Regions from separate parts of the Bacillus marinisedimentorum genome, predicted to be linked through region 3. Evidence: riboswitches for the same ligand, from Rfam matches in the RefSeq annotation. Region 3 holds a riboswitch; each other region holds the start of a gene.

The links. A riboswitch is a leader RNA that binds a small molecule or an ion and turns the genes downstream of it on or off. The one in region 3 is predicted to bind cyclic di-GMP.
Region 1: another riboswitch for cyclic di-GMP. It lies ahead of A4U59_RS06395 (DUF192 domain-containing protein); the one in region 3 lies ahead of A4U59_RS00710 (EAL domain-containing protein).
Region 2: another riboswitch for cyclic di-GMP. It lies ahead of A4U59_RS07075 (aspartyl-phosphate phosphatase Spo0E family protein); the one in region 3 lies ahead of A4U59_RS00710 (EAL domain-containing protein).

Annotation. Positions count from the first base shown of each region.
Region 1 covers NZ_LWBL02000021.1:6,740-12,682, forward strand. Annotated here, with positions in the region: gene cpaB (Flp pilus assembly protein CpaB) at 1-33, opposite strand, end outside; gene A4U59_RS06375 (pilus assembly protein TadG-related protein) at 44-955, opposite strand; gene A4U59_RS06380 (TadE/TadG family type IV pilus assembly protein) at 972-1,349, opposite strand; gene A4U59_RS06385 (A24 family peptidase) at 1,346-1,861, opposite strand; gene A4U59_RS06390 (Flp family type IVb pilin) at 1,938-2,132, opposite strand; gene A4U59_RS06395 (DUF192 domain-containing protein) at 2,129-2,491, opposite strand; cyclic di-GMP riboswitch class I at 2,593-2,679, opposite strand; gene A4U59_RS06405 (chemotaxis protein) at 4,457-5,365, opposite strand; gene A4U59_RS06410 (TVP38/TMEM64 family protein) at 5,488-5,943, opposite strand, start outside.
Region 2 covers NZ_LWBL02000024.1:11,478-17,420, reverse strand. Annotated here, with positions in the region: gene A4U59_RS07095 (hypothetical protein) at 119-529, shown strand; gene A4U59_RS07090 (hypothetical protein) at 764-1,036, shown strand; gene A4U59_RS07085 (hypothetical protein) at 1,120-1,299, shown strand; gene A4U59_RS07080 (hypothetical protein) at 1,433-1,762, shown strand; gene A4U59_RS07075 (aspartyl-phosphate phosphatase Spo0E family protein) at 1,843-2,025, opposite strand; cyclic di-GMP riboswitch class I at 2,063-2,147, opposite strand; gene treC (alpha,alpha-phosphotrehalase) at 2,832-4,511, shown strand; gene treR (trehalose operon repressor) at 4,600-5,319, shown strand; gene A4U59_RS21695 (hypothetical protein) at 5,405-5,590, opposite strand; gene A4U59_RS07055 (hypothetical protein) at 5,735-5,943, opposite strand, start outside.
Region 3 covers NZ_LWBL02000005.1:50,008-55,950, forward strand. Annotated here, with positions in the region: gene A4U59_RS00690 (nitrous oxide reductase accessory protein NosL) at 1-39, opposite strand, end outside; gene nosD (nitrous oxide reductase family maturation protein NosD) at 36-1,418, opposite strand; gene A4U59_RS00700 (helix-turn-helix domain-containing protein) at 1,940-2,161, opposite strand; gene A4U59_RS00705 (DUF2975 domain-containing protein) at 2,172-2,648, opposite strand; gene sda (sporulation histidine kinase inhibitor Sda) at 3,207-3,326, shown strand; cyclic di-GMP riboswitch class I at 3,506-3,589, shown strand; gene A4U59_RS00710 (EAL domain-containing protein) at 3,669-4,385, shown strand; gene A4U59_RS00715 (rhodanese-like domain-containing protein) at 4,848-5,393, shown strand; gene A4U59_RS00720 (undecaprenyldiphospho-muramoylpentapeptide beta-N-acetylglucosaminyltransferase) at 5,477-5,943, opposite strand, start outside.

The sequences.
Region 1 (5,943 bases), on a different contig from region 3:
TATTGCAGCAAATAAAGTGAATTTTGACCGCACTCTGTATCACCTACTCTATTAATCTAATTCCATAAGCACCGCTGTCACGGACTGATCCATCAATAAAACCCGTTCCTGTCCGTTTGATGAACATCCCTGTGATCGCCGTATCGAGCAAATCCATCGGCTCGGTAATGAAGAAGTACGCAAAACCTGTGACTTCCACCTGTTTCATCTGGTTTGATTCCTGGTTGTACGGCTTGTATACAGGAATGAGAAGGACCCTTGAACAATCCCTGTCAATTGGATCGCCTTCATTATAAGGACATTGGTTAACAAGCTCCTGAATGACCGTCCTTGTTTTGCCGGCAATGTTGCCGGTTTCGGTTTCAAGGATGTCACCAGCCTTGATTTCCTCGTCATATCCACTGCGCAAATTCTCTTCATACGTTTTCGCACCAGGGCCTCCGAGTGCAAGGATGCCGAACACGCCTGTATCCACTTCGGTCTCATCCACTTTCAATTTATATGTCCTGCCGAACTCGAGCGGGATGGAGTCATCAATACCAAGCGGAGCTGCGCCTGCAGCCCGTGCCATCGGCCCGATCCCGGCGGCTGACTCCGCATCGACAGGAGCAGACTCGATACCGAAAATTTTCGCAAACAGAAGCGGCACATCTTTTTGCAGATTGACCCGGACGGATTGTCCCTTCACGACTCTCACAGCCTGGAGGCTCGGGTCCTCATCATGGGCCGCCAGCACATCGTGTACAATCGCCGTCACTTCCGCCTCCTCACCCGTCAGCTCCTGCGCCCCCGAAAGGGCTGCGGCATTGGCCGTTTTCTGCAGATGGCTCTTCGTGTAAAACAGCATACCGCCATCGAGCACAAGCCCAGCCATTGCAAGCATGGCCATCATTCCGATTGCGGCAAGCACCATGACATTGCCGCGTTCATCACCTGACAATTTTTTCAGCTTCACATTCAACAGCGCCACCTCATTCTATCCGAATTGTCGAATCGGCCGAGATCGGGATATTTCCAGAAAGAATCGTGGACAAGACCGGTGTTACGAGATCGACGGAGTAATCGAAATGGACCGTGATATACTCGCCTGAACGCCTGCCGTTATCTGCAGTGACGCTGATAGTCAATTGTGTGTTTTCCCCCTGGAAATAGTCCCTTGCAAACGTTTCCATTTCAACCTCCGTCTGCCCGAGCCCGCCGAGCCTCACCGTTTCCTGGGCCGCCAGCTGCATATGGATGCTGTAATAAAACACGCGCCCGAAATCAAAAATGCCGGCCATGATAAACAGCATCACCGGAATGAGAAGGGCAGTTTCAACCAGCGCCTGGCCCCGTTCATCCTTTTTCACAGCATCATCCCCTCTTTCCACAGCAGGCTGATGACCGCACCCGCCGCGATGGCGACACCATACGGATACGTGCCGCTCAGATTGCTTTTATCCAGAAGCAGCGGCATGTTCACGCCGGACTTCCTGGCGGTGAAAAAATAAAGTATTGCCGACAGCCTGCGGAACGCCCCGCGCCGAAACAGCATGATGAACAGCGCCATGACACCGCCGGCAAGCGCCATGTAAATGCTCGTATTGGCAACAAATACCGGGCCTTTGACCGCGCCGATTACCGCCAGCAGCTTCACGTCCCCCGCCCCCATGCCGCCCATGAAATACGGGATCAGCAAAATCGCAAACCCGAGTCCGAAGCCGGCAAGTGAATCAAGGAAGCCCGCTGCACCATCCGTAACTGAACTGATCAAAAAGGCGGCGCCAAGAGCTGGAAACAGCACCGCATTATAAATTTTCCGGCTCCGGATATCGGTCACAACACAGACTGCCAGGATCACAATCAGCAACAATGTCGCCATCTCCTGTGCCTCCTTTCCTTATTTCAAAAAAAGCCCTGCGCTTCCTGTGCGCAAGGCTTTCTTATCCAGGCTGTAATTATGGTGTAGTGGAAGAACCTGAATTGGCATTTGTAAGTGCAGTTTTGGCATTTTCGAACAGAGTGGTAATTTCCCCTCTCATCGCAACCAATATCCCTACAACTGCAATCGCAATAATACCTAGAACCAGACCATACTCCGTCATACCCTGTCCTTCTTCTTCAAAAAGAAGGCCTTTCATCTTGTTCATCATAAGTCGTTTCCTCCCCTTCTTATTCTCGTCAAAATCATTCCCGGATTGATTCCTGTTCTTTCGATCGTTCCTGCAGGCAGCTCGATGGCTGAGGCTGCCTCACTGTACACTTTGCTCACTCTTTTTGGTTGCATGTTTTCGAGTACAGCCACCACTTCAAAATGGCTGTCAACAAAAACAACATCGATGGCGTAATTCATGAAAAACGTGTGGATCGAACGGCAGGGTTGAATATGAAGTGCAGAACCGGCTGGAAACGCCCGTGTGAACATCAAACCTTTCAATCTGGAAAAAAATGAGTGTGCATTCGTTATCCGTTCAGCAACGACAATTCCGTTCGCCGTATTCAGCAGCTTCATGTCCGGGATCACCTCCAGCAAAAAAAATTAACCCCGCCTTTACCGAAAGCGGGGTTAGATGAAAATCCATCAATATGCATAACGACCCCCCTATTAAATCTTTCGGTAACTGGCTGGCATAGTGCAAATGCACCTTAGCCCCTGTAGCTTTGCGTCACTGGTTTTCACCAGTTTTGCCTTTATCGAGATTCAGCGAGAGATGTCGTTGAATCCGATATGTTTCTTTGACTCCATCATAAAGTACGACATACTTTTTAACCATCAAGCCTTTTCCTTATCTTTTCCTGTCATTTTATTGTGAATTTAGAATCAGTTTTTGTTGGCCTGAGTAAGTTTTTTGTGCATTTTGTACCTCTTAGAAAAAGTCTGTAAAATAAGCATTTTTCCACTGAAAAAATACATTGATTTATCCGATATATATAAAGTGTCTTTTTTCATTTTCCCTACCCTAATAGATCAGCATTTTCCTCTTTCGGACATTGAATCAGACTGAAAACCTGCTTTAATCGGGCAATCTTCTCCGAGAAAAGTCCTATTCGTAGACTACCTTGATTTTATGTCCGTATATTTTCAATTAAGATTGATCTTTTATTTCGGATAGTTATATTCACCCCCATTTATCCCACTTAATTTCCTATTAAGAGCTAAGACATAACTTCCCGGAGAAGAATGGCGCAACTTTCAAGCAGCCTGCATGAAAGTTGCGGGTTCAGTTATCGGATAGCAATCTATTTCAAGGCAGGATAGTGGAAGAAGAAAAATGACATTCCTGAAGTTTGTCCTTTCCTTTCCGTTGCAGGCATTCGCTTTCCGCGGGGCGTCCGGCAAGCCTCCTCGCTGCGCTGCGGGGTCTTTCCTGTTCGCTAGTCCCGCAGGACATTGAATAAGCTTCCTTGAATCCTCACCGCACGAAGAAATCGCTCTTTATTTTCGAGGAGTCTCATGCCTTCCACTCCAATCCGCTTAGTTGCCAGGCCAAACATTCCAATCCCATTTTAATGAACGTTTTGATCAAGCATCTATCAATCGATCATATCGTACCAACCAAGCGATAGACGATAAAAATGCCTCAAGTCAGAGGAGTTTAGATCATTATAATTATTTCCCCTCTACACTGGTACCTACGGGAGGCAAGAAGAATCGGTATACGATATACGCTATGAAACGGTTGCTTTCCAACCATTCGTTGCCCTTGATGGTGTAACAGGCGATTTCAGTAAAGCGAAACAAACGATATGCAGGAATGTTGATACTGCCAACCATGTCGCGTTATCTTCATTCCAGCGCTGTTTCTCTTTTTAAGTATTTCAATTTATTACGATGTGGCTTGGAAACGTTGCTCATTCACCAGTTGATTGGAGCGGAAGGGGGTGAGACTCCAGCGGGAGTAGCGGGACAGCTGAGACCCCGCAGCGTAAGCGAGGAAGCTCAGCGCCCGCCCCGCGGCAAAGAAGACACTGTGAGTGCGACCGGAGGGAAGCAGGAACAGATGTCGCCCTTGTGCCCTTGGGTGAAAGCGGACCCCCTGCAGCGGAAATCAACAGGTACCATCACATTGCAAAAATGTATGTGAAAGCAAACTGAAGTTGGACCTTATTCAACAAACGGGGGCTTTAATTGAATAAAAGAATATAAAAAGGACGCTTGGAAAATAAAAATCCAAGCGTCTTTTGTTTGCTATTTATACTGTTAATTATGGTGCTGAAAGTAGTGTGTTTTTGCATGTCATTTCACATGTTAATTTAGATTTTCTCCACAGTATCGGAACTACTTAGTGAGAAACCTGGACGTTTTTATCGGCTATTTTCCCTTTGTGATTTCTAACTGAATCCAGAAGCTAAATAGCTGGTGAATGATTATGCGATGCAGCGTCTTCTCTCTCAGAGCTGAACCAGCTAGCAAGAAAGAAGGCTGTTATTTACAATCAAACTCTATGAAGGTTAGGACAGTCCAATAGAAGATAGATTATAATATATAACGGTCGATTTTTTGGACCAATTCTACAATTTCCGGTTTGCTTACCTGGTCCTCTGCGCCCACCCGTTCACCTTTATGCCGCAGTTCATTGGTGATCAGCGATGAAAAAATGATGACAGGCAGCTTTTGCAGGCTGCTGTTTTCTTTAATGCGGCGGGTGAGGTGGTGGCCGTCCATTCTCGGCATTTCGATATCGGTGATGACAAGCTGAATCTCGTCTGCCGGGTCAATGCCTGACGCAGCCAGGCTTTCAAGATGGTCGAGTGCCGCTTTCCCGTCTTCAAACAGCTGCTGCCTAATGTACCCCGCTTCCTCAAGGGTTTCAGACAGCATTTTCCGTAAGAAAGCTGAATCTTCAGCAACAAGAACTGTCTTTTCAGAACGCTGCCTTTCTCCGAGAATCTGCAGCTTTTCTTTCTTGATGCCGGATGCCGGGTGGATGTCGGTTATCATTTTTTCATAATCTAGCATGAGGATCATCTCTTCTCCTCTTTTGATTACACCTGTCACACTGGCATTGATGCCCTGATATAGGTCGGAAGGCCGTTCGATTTGCTCCCATGATATCCGGTGGATCTGGGTAACGTTCCGGACTCTGAAAACGACCTTCGTATTGTTGAATTCACTGATGATGAACTTATCGTTTTCCGGCTGATTTGCAGGCGGGAAGCCGAGAACCTTTGTCATATCAATCACAGGAAGCACGTCTCCCCGCAGCTGGATGATGCCCTGAATATGTTCATGTGTATGCGGAATTTTTGTGATCGGAGCAGGGACTATGATTTCCCTCACTTTGATGACATTTATGCCGAAACGGCTGCCTCCTACATTAAATTCCACAATTTCAAGTTCATTCGTTCCGCTTTCAAGCAAGATGCCATTGTTTGTCCGTTCCATATGTAAGATTCCCTTCTTTCTGGCTCAATGCGTGTAACCATTAAAAAACACGCCGGTTTGCCCTTTTCCTTCTATATATCGTCAGAAAGAGCCGGTTATTTAAGGGGATGAGGAAATCCTTTTTACCCCCGCGGCTTTTTTTTCAGGCTTCTTGCGAATTTAATCAAGTCCTTTCGTTTGAGTGCTGCAGGCACCAGCATGATGAGCAGCATAACTGCACCCAGCGCCAGCGATGCCTCCCATTCACCGGAAACAAAGCTGTTTCCAAACACGTTCAATGCAAGTGTACCCGGAATGGAACCGACAACAGTCGCGAGTACAAAAGGTCGCAGCCTGACGCTTGACATGCCAGCCACAATGCTCAGCAAATCGAAATTTATTACCGGTATCAAACGAAGAATCAATATGAACGTGAAGCCGTTTTTCTCAAGCAATTCTTTTGCTTCACTTGAACTTTCTTCCATCCGGGAGAGAAAAAATGTCCTCCCCGCTTTCTCTGCGGCCAGGAATGCGGCTGTCCCCCCGGCTGCAGCTGCGGAAAGCGACAGAATTGTCCCCCATACTGCACCGAATGCAAG
Region 2 (5,943 bases), on a different contig from region 3:
TGTTCGCACTCATCACAACAATGGACCAATCTCCCGGTCATTTGCTGTGTGTAATTGTACGGCATCAGATTTAAAGTAAAGAAGACATACCATTTTTGAATCGTAAGGATGAAAAACGATGTTCATAATAAAACGAACCATTTTACCATTTCTAAGCGCGATTATAATCCTTGCCGGGTGTACACAGCAATTTTCCCTTCATGAAGCTTCGTTGAAAACAGAACGTTTCCTGGAAGCAAAGCCGGTCGTTTACAAGGTGGAAACGGTTGTGGATGAAAGCGGACGCACAGTGAGGAGCACGATTACGACAATTGAGATGCTGCCGAGTGCACAGAGCCGATCCCTTTCAGAACAATATTTGTATACTTTTTCTTCTTTTGCAGGAGGAAGAAGCGGAAACGGGAATTATTATGGAGAAATATGGGATTATTATTCATTAGAAATTTCTTTCCAAACGTTGCGTGCTGCCCCTTTCCATAAAGCTGAAAAAGCGGCCGGTGAAACGGAAATCAAATGGATTTCTGTATAATCTGCTGCATGACGAGCGCCTCTTCTGCATCTGTATGTCTTTTGTCTGATGGAGGATGTCAGCCAGCCAACAAAAGTTCTAAATTTGAAAAAATGACAGGAATTCATATTTTCAACAAGAATCTAAGGTAGTAACGAAAATGCAGAATAATACAATCCGAAATAGGGTAAAGCAATAAAAGGCTAAAACATTCAAGTTTGGAAAGAAGGGGAGCGCTTGGATTTAATTTTCTTTATGAGCATATACATAGTGGCCTGGCTGACTGTCACCTTTTCCATTGTTAGCTTGATTCAATTTCTATACCCTGCCTGGAAGATTCATGCCCTCGTTACATTTTTATACATTGTTGCATCAGGGGTATATGTTGCAAATGCAAGCTGGAACGAATGGCAGATTGCAACTGGTTTTGCCGCATCTGCATACACAGCTGTAGTGTTTGTCAAAACGATAAAGTGCTTCAAGGAAGCGGCAGATAAAAAGGTAGAGGAACTGGAAAAAGGTACTTAAGCCGCAATGACGAAACCCTGTTTGGATGTTAACCTGCAAGGGAAAAGAATTTCGGAGACTAATTGAAGGAGATGTTGTAAAAAATGCCTTTGAATGTTAAAGCTGGAGAGACAAGGATTGTACGATTCAACAATGCGGAAGAAGCGAACAGGTGGTTCCGGGATAATGAGGATGCGGAAATCCTCGATGTAAGATATGGCATTACCTCAGATGACGGAAGTAAATTGGAAGGTTTGCTAGTCATTTATAAAGACAACCATTGATTCATTAAAAGAGGCCGTGGGGCCTCTTTTTCGTTTTCAATAACCATCTTCTGTGTCAGTTTTCCCCTGCCTATGAGTGAATTTTCAAAAATTGGGGTAAAGAATAGTAAACGAGAAACAAAGGTGGGAAAGAATGAGTAACCTCAAAGCTGTCTTCATATGTTCATTCATCTTGCTGTCGGGTTGCGGAGTGCAGGCATCAGAGGAGATCACGAGTGAAAAAGCTGAAAAAATTGCCTTGAGTCAGGCAAAAGAGGATATGATGGAATACAGTGTCGAAAATGCTCAGAAAGACAAGATGCAAGTGTCTAAAGTGGAAAATAATGCAGCGAGTGATGGGTGGGAAGTTTACATCAGCCTGGATGGAGCAAAGGAGGCATCCTGGCTGGCAATGTACCATGTTGGACCTGACGGGGAAATATTTGGCGAAGCATGGCACGCCAAACCTAAAAAGCGCGACTGATCAAGACGGCAAAGCCATAGCCGTCTTTTTTCATGCTTGTGTTTCACATGCTGAAACAGGGTACTTCGAATAACACCTTCCTATGATGTCTGGCCGGTGCTTGATTGCTGTATATAGCCTGTCAATTCATTAAGTTTAGTATCAAGCTTCTTACTCAAATTGATCACTTCCGCGGATGTATACGTTTCAGCTGCCGAAGCCGCTTTATAAAGATTTTGCCGTAATTCCTCTATCTCTGTTGTAAGCCGTTTGTGGCGGTTCATTTCACATCACCCTTTCCGGTCGATTGACCAGAAGTTTGCGAGCAGCTGGCTGGCATGCGAGGAATCGGTTAGCCCCTGTAGCTTTGCGTCTTAAGCTTTCACTTAATTTGCCTTTTATCATATCTCTACCCATTATATCGGTGTAACCAGGGTTATCTTAAGTTATAATACCATATTTACCCTATTTTTTAAATTTATTTCAAAATTATCATTCATTCGTTGGACAAATGGCCAAAAAAGGTTTCCGTAAATGATTGGCTTGTATTCATTCCTTTTCGGGAATGGTGAGGATTATCCTTTACCGCGAACGGGGTAAATCAGATACAACGTTACTTTATCCTGTAATCGTAAGATAACTGTTCCCCTATACGAGTAAAAAATTTAATTGCAGAATTGACTCTACTTGTATAGACAAGTATACTTTGGATGAAAGGATTAACCGAAACCGCTTACGTGATTTATTTTTGTTTTAAGGGAAAATTCATAAGACCGATACAGAACTTATTGTTTATTTTTCATCAAGCTGTGTTAAACCGGATTGTCGTTTTTCGGCAAGGTCATATTAGATGATAGTCTTACAGGGGAACCAACTTCCTATGCAGGCTTCCAGATAAGCCTTCCCATTCATTCCTCGGAGCGGACCTTGTTTCTTCTGTTCGCCCGCAGTCACTTGTATGCTTATAAATGAACAATGCAATCGGACAGAGGCCATCGTCAGCAGCGATTTATGCTGGAATCGGCGAGAGCTGTTCAGCCAGTGCCGTTTCAATATAGACTACCAACCAACGATGTCTGGAGGTTTTAGTATGAACTACAAAGAATGGTGGCGCAAAGCCGTTGTATATCAAATCTATCCGAAAAGTTTCAATGATACAACCGGAAATGGAATAGGTGACATTCCGGGTATCATCGCAAAGCTTGATTATTTTAAAAAGCTTGGTGTCGATGTGTTGTGGCTGACACCGGTTTACCAATCTCCCCAGCGTGATAACGGCTATGATATCAGTGATTATTATGCCGTCCATGAAGAGTATGGAACAATGGAGGATTTCGAAAGGCTGCTTGAGGAAGCACATGGCCGCGGCCTGAAAGTCATCATGGACCTGGTCGTGAATCATACATCTACTGAGCATGAATGGTTCCAGGAATCTCGCAAATCCAAGGATAATCGTTACCGCAACTATTATATTTGGAAAGACGGCAAGGAAAACGGAGACCCGCCGACGAACTGGGAGTCTAAATTTGGAGGTAATGCCTGGCAATATGATGAGCAGACAGGACAATATTACCTGCACCTATTCGATGTAACCCAGGCAGATTTGAATTGGGAAAACGAAGAAGTCCGCCGGCAAGTGTACGACATGATGCATTATTGGTTTGAGAAAGGAATTGATGGATTCCGGCTGGATGTCATCAACTTGATTTCTAAAAACCAGGACTTTCCGGATGATGATTCCGGCGACGGCAGGAAGTTTTACACAGACGGCCCGCGCGTCCATGAATATCTCCATGAAATGAATACGGAAGTCCTGTCAATGTACGAGGCAATGACAGTCGGTGAAATGTCATCCACGACAATAGAAGACTGTGTGAAATATTCCAACCCCGCGCGGGAAGAACTGAGTATGACATTCAACTTCCACCATTTGAAAGTGGACTATCCAAATGGTGAAAAATGGGCGCTGGGTGCGATGGACTTTCTTGCTCTGAAACGTATTCTTACGAAATGGCAGGAAGGGATGTACAAGGGCGGAGGCTGGAACGCTTTGTTCTGGTGTAACCATGATCAGCCGCGGGTCGTCACCAGATACGGAAATGACAAGACGTATTTCAATGAATCGGCAAAAATGCTGGCGACAACGATTCATATGATGCAGGGAACCCCTTACATTTTTCAGGGTGAAGAATTCGGCATGACAAACCCGAAGTTTGATAAAATTGATGATTACCGCGATGTGGAAACATTGAATATGTATAAGCTGCTGAAAGAGGAAAAAGGCTTGCCGGAAAAGGAAATCATTGAAATCATCAAGCAAAAATCCCGTGATAATTCAAGGACGCCAGTCCAGTGGAATAAAGAGAAGCATGCTGGCTTCACTACTGGAACACCATGGATCAATGTTCCGGAAAACTATAAGGAAGTTAACGCTGAAAATGCTCTTGAAGACAGGGAGTCCATTTTCTATCACTATCAAAAACTGATTCAGCTTCGTAAAGAAGTGGATTTGATCACTTATGGCGAATATGAATTGCTCCATGAATATGATCCGGAAATTTTTGCTTATATCCGGAAAGGGGATAACGAAACGCTTCTGGTCGTCAACAATTTCTTCGGCGATGAAGCGAAATTCACCCTGCCGGATCACATTGATGTAAAAGGGTGCATCAGTGATGTCCTCATCGGCAATTATTCTGAGCCGCCCCAGGATTTCAGGAACATGACGCTGCGGCCATATGAATCTGTTGTCTATCATTTGAAAAAATAATTTATAGGCAGGCGGAGGCAACCTTTGCCTGCTTTCATCCATTTTGATTCGGCACTGCCGGACAGCCTGGAAAAAGGAGCAGGGGAGTATGAATAACAAATATAAAATAATCTATCAGGAGATTTCTGAGCAAATAGAAAGCGGAAAAATGAAACCGGATACAAAACTTCCATCCGAGCACGAGTTAATGGATATGTACGGCGTTTCGCGGGAGACGATTCGAAAGGCCCTTAATTTACTTGCCCAAAATGGGTTCATCCAAAAAATCCGGGGAAAGGGATCAATCGTGTTGGATTTGAAGCGATATGATTTTCCTGTCTCGGGAATGGTCAGTTTCCGGGAACTCGCCGATAAAATGGGGCAAAGCACACGAACCATCGTAAAAGAACTCGGCATTTTGGAACCGGATGATTACTTGCAGGAGCAACTGCAGATTAAAGGCAATGAAGACGTTTGGAAAGTAGTAAGAGTACGCGAAATAGACGGGGAAAAGGTTATCCTTGATAAAGATTTCTTCCTTACATCTTTTGTGCCGGAACTGACAAAAAGGGCGTGTGAACATTCGATTTATGAATACCTTGAAGATGAAAAAGGCCTCGAAATCAGCTTTGCGAAAAAAGTGATATCAGTTGAGGAACCCGGAGAGGAAGACCGGAGACTGCTGGATTTTAAAGACTATCACGCCGTTGTCGTTGTCAGGAACTATGTGTACTTAAAGAGCGCTGACCTATTTCAATATACGGAATCCCGGCATCGTCCCGATAAATTCCGATTTGTCGATTTCGCAAGAAGGGAACAGAAACGCTAAAGAGAAGCACGGTTCAGTAGCGTAAGGCAAAATAGGCGAAAAGATCAGTAAAGGCCTGCTCCACGTCAGAGCAGGCCTCTTGTGCTTACTTTTGTTTTATATAACGGATTAGTTCATACACAGCCATGATAACCGAAAAAACAGCTGTGAGCAGGGGAACATAGCCAAAAGCATTTCCTTCATCCAGGTACCGCCATGCGGCCCAAAACATAAGGGCTCCAAACAGGAAGCCGAGAATTATGACCCATTTTTCTCTGTTTTCTTTATTCACAACATATCACCGTTCCGGCAGAAGTTTATCTTTATCATATCACAAAACAGGATAAAAAGTGCTTCTCTCTGCTGGAACTGTACTTTATCAAAGGGAACGAACCGGAGCTTGATAACGGTAAGGGCTGTGAAAAATCAGGGAGGGCTAATTAGCATTAAGCTGATTTGCAATGTTCAGCAAGTCCTGCTTTTGAAGATCGGTTGATTTTTCTGTATGAGAATAGTTAACAGAGTACTCGATGCCGTTTTTTTCGAATTTGACTACATGGTATGGCTGTACATACAAATAGAAAGCTGGTGTTCCGTCTTTCAGCTTGAGCGGCTCCCCGCCGAGTTCGTTTTGATGGACAAGAT
Region 3 (5,943 bases):
TGCAGCAATCATCACGATTCCAACCTTTAGAATTCTCATCTTTTCACACTCCCATACACAATTGCACCCGTTAGCAACAACAGTATGATTGAAAGGATGCCGATCTGCCATCGGTTCGGCCCTTCTTGAACTGTGTCCTCTTCTTCTCCCGGCGGATTTGTCAGCGGATATCTGTCCACACCTTTTTCAGACGCAAGGGAGGGCATCCATTTCTCAGCAGCTGCCCACATTTTGATTGCCGGGCTTTCAAAGTAAAACTGCAGCTCAGGGTTTTCAAAAACGAGCCGGTCATACATCGTTCCAGATTCATACGGAATTTCACCGATGCCGTCTCCATCTGTATCGAATCCGCGGTAATCATCCCAGTAATTCCCTGAAGAACCGTCATCAAGCGGTTCTTTCTGTTCCACAATTTTCGTCTGGACGACATTGCCGGTAAACCGGTTTCCACTCACCATGTTTCTGCTGTTTTCGTCTTTTAAGTGGATGCCGATATGGTTTCCGGCAAAGAGATTCCCTTTGATGACACTATCCCTGGCATCCTGCAGGCTCAGCCCAGTGCTGTTATATTCCACTCTGTTATTCAGCAGCTCGATCTTTTCCGAATCGAAGATAAGGACACCATACCCCCGGTAATTTAACTGGCGGGTCACCGTGTTCCGCTCGAACTTAATATTTTTCGTTCCCATGACCATCAGGCCGGTTATATTTTCAGACAGCGTGTTTCCCTCAGCTTCGCCGCCTTCTGCGAACATCAAGTGGAGACCGTAGCGCGAATCGCTGATCTGGTTCATTTCAATTTTGCTCTCTTTGGCAAAATCGAAGTAAATGCCATCCTGCATGCCTGTAATTTCATTCCCGGATGCTTCATTGCCGGATCCTTTGAAAAGGTGAATCCCGTTGCCGCGCCTGGAAAAATGGACAGGATAACCGTTTATCCTGTTATTCCGGATGACGTTGCCTTCGGCTTCCTCTACGTATACGCCAAAATGGACACGCTGCAGCGTGTTGTTTTCAATTACATTGTGTGCTCCGGATACATGGATGCCTGCATCATTCCCAGTCTGTCCGCTTGCCAAAAGGGTCAATCCCTTTATAATCGTGTGATCAGAGATGATTTCTATGATGCTGCCTCTTCCGCCCCCGTCAATGACAGCGCCCTTCTCCCCTTCAAGGACCACCGATTTGGAAATCGTCACGTTTTCGCGGTATGTCCCCTTTTCCAGCACAATCCGGTCACCGGTTTCCGCCTGATCGACCGCCTGCTGAACCGAATCGCCCGGCTGCAGCCTGACAACCGATTCGGCACCAGCCGCCGTTGTCTGGAAAAAGAATGAAAACACGAAAAGAAAACCGCTTATCAGAACAGGGCTCAATTCAACGCCTTTTCTTCTTTTAAATAACTTTATTATCTTCATATAATCTACCATCCAGATATTGGTCTAGCCACAGAATAGCAAACAATTGTGAAAAATCCTGAAAGTTTGTGTGAATAAAGATTTGCACCGTATTTAATGTGGTTATAGGGTAGTGTCTGCAGTGGAAAATCGTTTTATTTCCTTTTCGACTAGATAACCATTAGTTTAAACGGCGCAAAAGAGGATGTTGTTTTGCACTTGATGAAAGACGCGGCGGCGAAGGCGACACCGTGAGTGCGATCGGTGGGAAACAGGGACGGATGCCGCACTTGTGGCACGTAGTGTAAGCGAAAGCCTGCAGCGGAAAGGTACAGGTAAGTTCCAGTAGACACTATCCTATTCATTCCGCTAAACGGTACTTTAGTTGAAGATGACATTGTTTCGAATTAGAAAACCGACTCCGTTAATTGAGTCGGCCTTCTCTTGCTGATGGAGTTATTCTAAGGCTTTTTCACTTTGTGATCTTATCGGAACCCCTTGCTGTTTTACCAGGTTCATTTTCATTTCTTGCTATGTTTTGTTTATCCTTTTGTGTCTTCATCATTTTTGTATTCTAAAATATCCCCAGGTTGGCATTCTAATGCTTTGCAAATTGACTCTAACGTTGAAAGCCTGATTGCTTTTGCCTTTCCATTTTTCAATATTGAAAGGTTTGCCATTGTTATTCCAACCCTCTCAGAAAGTTCCGTCACGCTCATTTTCCTTTTAGCCAGCATCACATCAATGTTGATTATGATTGCCATTGGTATCACCTCAGACCACTAAGTCATTTTCTGATTTTATAATAATCGCCTCTTGTAAAAGCCTTTGAAGAACAGCAGCGAATACTGCGATCACCATTGAAGCAAAGATAGGGACCATTCCGACTATTATGAGACCCGGGGCATCGTCCAGCTCTGCTGCGAGAAAAACGAATGGCATCATTATCACATAAAAGGCACTGATTGTGATTGCACAGTATTTTATATTCTTTAAAGCTTTAACAGAAATTTGGGAGAAAGCTTCGTTCTTATCAATATAACTTAAAAGCCTGAACGCATTAAACAATGCAATGTAAAACGGTATTACTGTTACATACAAACCTGCTACTATGGGATACAGTATATAGGCATAATCGGGATTTACAGGATGATCGGCTAACCAAACCAACCCAAATACACTTAACGCAAGAACTGGAGTCCCAATAAGAAAAACAGCTATCTTTAAAAAAAGGGGTGAACCATGTTTCATAAAAAGCACCTCGCTTATTTAGCGTTAATATGATTTCAAGACATTATTTATCGTATCACAATAAATAATTATTGTTAATATATTCTTCTTTGATATCAAAAATCCTCTTATCTTAAAAAATGGGCATGTTAAAGGTCAATGCTGTTATTCAGCAGCAAAAGTATAACTCCCATAAATTTGGCTCATTAAACTCCCTCTATTAATTACACTTTTCTCTTCAATGGTTTCCATTCTTTTTGTATTTACTCTGTATGGCGAATGATCAACAACAAACTTTAACCATTCCACTAACAGGTTCGGTTTTCAGCGTAGTGCTGAGGGAGATCACTTCATCACAGCTGTTCTTTGTTTTTTGCAAAACATGAAGTTACAACCCTCAAAAGCCCTAAACAAATGCAGTCCGCTTGCGAACGTTTTGATTACAGTTGTCGGTAAGGAACTCCGTGATCAGCTCAAATACATATGATTAACGATTGGTTCATATTGCCCTCGAAAGGATTGTGTAAAATTGTTACTGGTTAACGAACAGGAGGGAATCGCTTGAATAGTTTGAAATTGTTGGATTGGAAGGAATTACTGGATGCTTACAAAATAGCACTTGAATTCAATTTATCCGAAGAGTTTATAGAACTGCTGCGAGACGAAATAGATAACCGGAATCTCACGGACTCAAAGTAGGCCCCCTCTTTTATAGCAAGAGGGAGTTTTCATTTTACGACTTGCTCTCTCGAATCTTCGTTAGTTCTTTTTTACTTTATTTTTAACATTTTTTATATAAAAAGAGGTAAACAAATGAATAATTATGTCGATATATAGGATTGAAGTAGGATGTATTAATATTTAAATAATATCGTGACTTTCGATAATGGCAAACCTGTTGAAAAGCAGGGACGCAAAGCTACGAACCTAAGGTATTGTTCTACGGTAGTCGGGCCGCCGAAAAAGACACATTACAAGAGATATCTTCGTGTGTGCTTTTTTCACGTGGATATCTTTTTTATTTTGAGAGGAGGGATGGCTTTGCAGGCAAATCAAAGCCTTAAGGACACGTTTTACCATCTGTACCAGCCGATTTATGATCTTGATGCCAACAAAATTTACGGATATGAAGCGCTCCTGCGAACCGGTCAGCAAATGGGCCCTGAAGCATACTTTGAAGAAAAATCGAACCATGACAGTTTGAATGAAGCGGATATGCGATCCGTATACCAGGCGGTGGTCAGATTTTTTAATGGATATACAAGGAAGTGTCATTTGTTCGTGAATGTCTTCCCTTCCACCCTTATGGATGAGCGATTTTTAAAAGAAATCCTGCAATTGAAATGGAAACTTAAATTCCCTGCCGGCCAGGTGGTGTTTGAGATAAGCGAAGCTGAAAAAATTTCGGATATGCAGTTATTTAAAAAGCAAGTGAGAGAACTGAAAAAGCACGGGTTTTCCATTGCAATAGACGACTTCGGGAAGGAATCATCTTCTTTTGAACGGCTGTTCGAGCTGAATCCTTCTTATATTAAAATGGACAAGTACCTTGCTGAAAATCTTCTGAAAAATCGTAGTAAACAGACCTTCCTAAAAGGTTTTGTCCAGTCTATTTCTCCTAAAACAAAACTGATCATGGAAGGGATTGAAGATGTCCGGGTTGCTGAATTCATCCATGATATCGGTATCCCATTAGGCCAGGGTTATGCGCTTGGTAAACCGGATTATCTCTCTGAACCGGCATCTTCTATGAAGTAGCTTTATTAAGTTTTCCTTATCGGAAAGCATTGGAGAAATGTGGAGTGATAACTTTAAAACCAACAACCTAAACTTGAAAGTGATAGGAACATTTTCGGAACAGGATGCAGCTATGAGCAGTGAGAAACTGCTCATTTTCTATTTAGGAAAAAACAGGAAAGGAAGCCGCTGCTTTCTCACCTGTCTTTTTCTATGCGAAGTTGCCAATTATAGCATCCATATGTGTTAAAACAACAAATAATCTGTGTTCAAAGATAATGTTCCAAAAAAATTCTTTAGCATGTGAATACTTCTCAAACTATGGTTCTGCCCTACTCCGCAAGGTATATCAGCAATGTATAATCATAAATGAAGTTGTCCAATTCATAGCATGCAGTCCAATTAAAGGGGGGTGCAAGCTGGTTGTCCGGACATTGTTTTGGGGTTTGAACATTATTTTGAACGAAAACGGAGGGAAACAAGATGTGGTGGAAAAAATCAAAAGCGTTACTTATGATGCTGGTGCTGTCTTTATCTTTGACGGGGTTCCTTACAGCCTGCAGCGGTGATGAAGAGGCGGAAGCGCCTGCAGATGATACGGCGGCAGCTGAAGAAAGTGCGGAAAATACAGAAGCAACAGCAGAGCCTGTTGTCGATGAAACGGCTATCATTGCTGAAGCAGCAGAAGCGTACTTCAACAACCTCCCTGAAAATGTGAACATGATCGATGTGGAAAAAATGAACGAGCAAGTCAGCCTTGCTGCCGACCAGCTTTTCATTCTGGATATCCGTAGCCCTGAGGACTTCACGAAGGGGCACATCAATGGAGCGGTGAACATTCCATTTGCGCAGGTCGGACAAAAGATGGCGGAAATTCCGAAAGATAAGCAAGTCGCAGTCGTCTGCTATTCCGGACAAACTGCTTCACAGACTGCTGCAGTACTAAAAATGGCAGGTTTTAACACCATCATACTTAAGGGCGGATTCCCGGCATGGGAAAAAGGCGGCTTTGATATCTCCACACTTTAATACCGTTTTCCGTCAGCAAAAACGGAACAGCATTCTGCGCTGTTCCGTTTTTTTACTATACCCCTGCCCGTCCGAACCGTACCCTAAGCGTTTTCGATATGGCGGATGATTTCGTCCAGGCTGTCCCGCTTTGCTTCCTGGTGCATTCTGTCTTTATATTCAAACCTGTTGTCATAAAGGTTTTCCACCCGCTCCAGCAATGATTCGGATGTAAGCTCTTCTTCTTCGAGGACAGAAGCGAAGCCTTTCTTTTCAAATGATTTCGCATTAAGGATCTGGTCGCCGCGGCTTGCCTGCCGGGAAAGCGGGATAAGCAGCATCGGCTTTCTGAGAGCCAGAAATTCAAAGATTGAATTCGAGCCTGCCCGTGAAATGACGAGGTCTGTTGCGGCCAGGACATCCGGCAATTCTTCGCTTACATACTCGAACTGCCGGTATCCTTCCCGCCCTGTTAGGCTGCTGTCCACATTTCCTTTTCCGCATAAGTGGACGACCTGGAAACGGTCCAGCAAGTGGTCCAGCGATCCCCTCACCGCATCATTGATTTTTT